2 regions of the Achromobacter sp. 10T422 genome follow, and region 2 is predicted to be linked to the other one. Evidence: riboswitches for the same ligand, from Rfam matches in the RefSeq annotation. Region 2 holds a riboswitch; the other holds the start of a gene.

Region 1 (2,449 bases), on a different contig from region 2:
TGTGGGCCTATTTGCTTAAGAGGCAGCAAAAAGAATGCAAAAGCGGCGCAACGCCTACAGGCCCTGCGCCGCCGACTGCGTTGCGCCTAACAATCAGGCGTAGAAGTGCCAGCCCAGATAGGCCGCGAACAACGCATAGAACCCGCCCACCGCCGACAACGCCGGCACGCTCATGACCGAACGGCGGAAGCGCAGCCACAACAGCCCGATCGACAGCATCGTGAACAGGCCAGCGGCCAGCAACGGGGCGTCAAGCAGCCAGGGGGTCATGAAGATACCAAGCGCGCTGGGAATGGTGGCCTGGATCATCATCGCGCCCGAGATATTGGCCAGCGCCAGGCGTTCCTTGCCCTGGCGCACCCAGATCAGCGCATTCATGATTTCCGGCAGCTCGGTGGCGACTGGGGCCAGCAGCAAGGCGGCCACATGCGGCGATGCGCCCATCGCCACGCCCAGCACTTCAATCTGATTCACAAACACATGCGACGCGCCGGCGATGACCACCAGCGCCAGGATCGTCTGCGTGGCGGCCCAGAACATGGACGGGTCTTCGTCGCGGGGGCGCAGCTTCAGCGGCTCGAGGTCTTCGCTGTCGGTGCGTTCTTCGTCATGGCTCAGTTCGCGCTTGATATACAGGCCATACGTGGCCAGGAACAGGATGCCCAGCCAGGGTTTCCACGCGAAGGCCAGCAGGCCCAGCCCGACCTTGAAGATGAAGATGCCCATGAACCAGGCCTGGTCGCGGGCCAGCCGGCGCTGGTCCGCGTTGATACAGTTGGCCTGCAGGGTCTGACCACTGCGCTGCCCACGGCGGGCGCGCCACAGCGCAACACCGACTACGGCATACGCCAGCGTCGCCAGCACCAGGGGGCCGCCCATGGCGGCGCCGACGCCGATATCTTTCTGTTCAGGGGTCTCGCCGAACACGACGGCCATGAAGGTGACCGCGCTTTCAGGCAAGGCCGTGCCAAATGCGGCCAGCACGGTGCCGGTGGCGGTGGCGCCCAGGTGGAAGCGATGTCCAACCCATTCAACGCCATTGACGAAGAATTCGCAGGCGAAGTAAATCACTGCCGCGGACAGGAAAAACAAAAACAGCGTGAGCAACATAGGAACGAAGCCGGACGAGCAGAAACCAATTGGCGCGACGCTACGGCTCGCCCGGCTAGGGTGAACGCAACGCGGCCAAAGGTCTCGCCTGGCTGATCCATGCAGGCGGGCGGGCCGCTTGCATGGAAACCGTTAGCGCCATGGAGTTCTAGCAACCGCACCGCGGCCCTGAACCACCAAGTCTGTTGACGCTAACTCCTTTGGGGACAAAGGATGGCTACTCCCCAATGACAGAGCCGCGATTGTAGCAGCGCCAACATGACCGTCCAGTGAATCCCGGGCAGGCCGCACAGGTTCGCGCCGCACTGTTGTTTGCACGCGATAGCGGGGTAAAGTAGGCCGCATCCACAGCTTTCGCGGGGTTCGCGCCCCTGCCCGCCATGAGCCTGCCTCCCGCCGACATCATCCCCTTCGCCGCCCGGCGCCAACGCTTGATGGAGCGGATGCGCGCCGAAGGCGGGGGCATCGCCATCCTGCCGACCGCCCCCGAGGCGATACGCAACCGCGACGCCGAGTACCCCTACCGGCACGACAGCGACTTCTTCTACCTGACCGGATTCACCGAGCCGGCGGCATGGCTGGTGCTGATTGCGGGCGCGACCGACCGCGCGCTGCTGTTCTGCCGGGAACGCCACGTAGAGCATGAAATCTGGGAAGGTAAACGCTTCGGCCCCGAAGCCGCCGCCGCGCATTTTGGTTTCGACGACGCGCACCCCATCGACGCGCTGGATGAATTGGTGCCCAAGCTGATGCTGGATCACCCCACGCTGTACGCGCCGCTTGCGGGGGATAAACGCACTGACGGGCGCCTGCACCGCTGGCTGGCGTCGGCCCGCGAGGCCAGCCGCGCGGGCCATGCTCCGCCCTCGCGGCAACAGGACATCCGCCCTCTGCTGGCGGAAATGCGTCTGATCAAAGACCCCTCTGAAATCGCCGCGATGCGGCGCGCAGCGAAGATCTCGGCGGGCGCCCACGCGCGCGCCATGCGCGTTGCCCGAGCCGGCATGCACGAATATGAACTGGAAGCCGAGCTGCTGTATGAATTCCGCCGGCACGGCGCCCAGGCCGTCGCCTACAACAGCATCGTGGCCGCAGGCGCCAACGCCTGCGTGCTGCACTACCCCGCTGGCGAGGCCGTGCTGCGTGATGGCGATCTGGTGTTGATCGACGCCGGCTGCGAAGTCGACAGCTACGCCAGCGACATCACCCGCACGTTCCCCGTGAATGGCCGCTACAGCGGCCCGCAGCGCGCGTTGTATGACCTGACGGTAGCGGCGCAGGAAGCGGCGGCGGCGGCCACCGCGCCCGGCCGCAGCTTCAACGACGGCCACGAAGCCGC
Region 2 (2,449 bases):
GGTTGCGCTGCCCGTTGCCGGGTCTTCCGTCATGCGGCCGGTGAACATGCGCGCCTGGATGTCGGTGGGCGCATCCACCGTATCCGAGGCCGTGTCCGTGGTGTAGACGTAGATGGACTTTGCCCCGTCCAACGGCAGCAGCGCCGCATAGCCCTGCGAATCTGGCGACGCGCGGCGCAAAGCATCACGGCTGGCCAGTTGCGCAACCAGGAATATCAGCCCCACCGACACCACTTGCGGCGCGTGCTCTGACGTATCAATGTCAGACGCCTCCAGCTTCAGCGCCCGCGCCAGCGCCGCCGCCGACACCTCGCTTGCGCGCGACAACGGTTGGGGCGCCAGCAGCTCGACGCTATCGACGCCCTTGGCGCCCGACTTCAGTGCAATCCGCACCAGGCCTGCGGCCTCTTCAAACACAAAGGCGTCCGGGGCCGGATGGCCAGCGGTGATCATTTCGCGCGCCAGCACCACGGCGGTGCCAACGTTGGGATGCCCCGCAAACGGCACTTCGCGATCCGGGGTGAAGATCCGCACCCAGGCCGTGTGCGCCGGATCTTTCGGCGGCAACACGAAACTGGTTTCTGAGTAATTGAATTCACGGGCAATGCGTTGCATCTGCGCGGTATCCAGACCTTGGGCATCCAGCACAACTGCCAAGGGGTTGCCGCAATAGGTCTGGCTGGTGAACACATCGGCGGTGACATAACGGTAGCGCATGAGAAGCGTCTCTCTTCCTGGTTGAATGAGACGAGTATGCGGACACCATGGCGCAGCCAACAGACACAGAAGGGAAGGACTTTTCCCATAACAGCCCGCCGGGCTGACCCAGCAAGGCGCTTGCGGGCGCCTTGCCGTCACGTCACCCGCATCAAGCCGACAGATGCTCGTACAGGATCGTGGCCCCGATACCGATCAGCGCAATGCCGCCCAATATCTCTGCACGTTTGCCCGCCACGCTGCCAACCAAGCGGCCGACCATCACGCCGATCGTCACCATCAGCATGGTCGCAAGACCAATCGCCGCCGCCGTGATCCAGATGTTGTTTTCGATGAAGGCCAGGCTGACGCCCACCGCCATCGCATCGATGCTGGTGGCAAAGCCTGTGGCCGCCAGCAGCCAGAACGAATGGCGCACAACCGGCGCGGCCTCTTCGGGATCGTCCTTGTAGCCGTTGCGGATCATCATCGCACCGAGCACGCAGAGCATACAGAACGCAATCCAGTGGTCCCAATCGGCAACGAACGTCGCCGCGACGGAACCGAGCGCCCAGCCGATCACCGGTGTAATCGCTTCGATGACGCCAAAGATGACACCGGTGCGCAGGGCTTCGGACAGGCGCGGCTTGTGCAGCGCTGCGCCCTTGCCGACCGCAGCGGCAAACGCGTCGGTCGACATGGCAAAAGCCAGGATAAGGGTGGAAAGGGGATTCACGGGGGTGGCTCCGTCCGGGCGACACACACAGACTTTCCATATCGCCCGGACAAGGCTATGGAATAGTCCGTGGTCTCGCCAAGCCGAATCGGCCGTTGCGCCATGACCGAAAGGTCAAGAATGTTGACGCAAACCCTGTCAGCGCGGCTGACAGCAGGCTACTCCCCAAAGATGGCCGAAGTGTACCAAAACGCGCTTGCCAGCGCGCGGGTCGAGTACCCTGTACCACGGTGCCGCCCTCGCGGCCCGAAGCAGACTTACCCGGAAGGAATGCACCATGGAAAACCCTTTTGGCGACTCCGACGAACCCGCCATCGACCACCGTCAATATCTGGTCCTGATCGCGGCATCGAAAGACAACGCCTCACTCGCCCAAAAGCTGCTTGAAAACCTGAAGAAGCACGTCGACGAACGTGCTGCGCCCTTGTGGATCGACGCCAAAGGCATCGGCGTGCTGCTCACGACGGATCTGGTTGCCTCAGAGATCTGGAAGGAAATGTTCCAAAAGGAACCCGGCCAGGATTACGGCGACACGCGCAACATGCTGGTGCTGGAACTCGGCAAGGATTGGGCCGCCCGGCGCGACGACAAGATCGAACACTGGCTCGCCACGCATGTGGGCGACCCGCTGACGCCAGCGCCTAAACGACCGAGCCGGAAGCGTTGATCGTCGAGCAGTGAAACGCTGCGTTGATGCGTAGGCTTGATGCGCAGCTCAGATACCCGGCGTCGTTGCGAAGGCTTGATGCGCAGCTCAGATACTCGGCGTTGTTGCGAAGGCTTGATGCGCAGCTCAGATACTCGGCGTTGTTGCGAAGGCTTGATGCGCAGCCCTGTTACCCAGCGTTGATACGCAGCGCAGCGGCTACGCTGCGCCCGCAACGTTGCCAGCCCTACGCCGGATGAACGTGACGAGCAAATCCGTCACTTCGTCCGGCCGGTCCAGACTCGGCAAATGGGCGGTGTCCGTGAGCTCATGTCCACTACCGTTCGCCAGCATCGACGCCACCCGCTGGC

Evidence for each region. Region 2 has a riboswitch for manganese ahead of mntP (manganese efflux pump MntP). Riboswitches for the same ligand answer to the same signal wherever they lie in the genome.
Region 1: another riboswitch for manganese. It lies ahead of AC1DB0_RS22095 (sodium:calcium antiporter); the one in region 2 lies ahead of mntP (manganese efflux pump MntP).

The regions. Positions count from the first base shown of each region.
Region 1 is NZ_JBFTHD010000008.1:107,748-110,196, forward strand. Features, by position in the region: gene AC1DB0_RS22095 (sodium:calcium antiporter) at 94-1,110, opposite strand; yybP-ykoY riboswitch at 1,190-1,355, opposite strand; gene AC1DB0_RS22100 (aminopeptidase P N-terminal domain-containing protein) at 1,491-2,449, shown strand, end outside.
Region 2 is NZ_JBFTHD010000004.1:568,989-571,437, forward strand. Features, by position in the region: gene AC1DB0_RS13180 (PhzF family phenazine biosynthesis protein) at 1-717, opposite strand, end outside; gene mntP (manganese efflux pump MntP) at 869-1,432, opposite strand; yybP-ykoY riboswitch at 1,435-1,611, opposite strand; gene AC1DB0_RS13190 (hypothetical protein) at 1,710-2,099, shown strand; gene AC1DB0_RS13195 (alpha/beta fold hydrolase) at 2,298-2,449, opposite strand, start outside.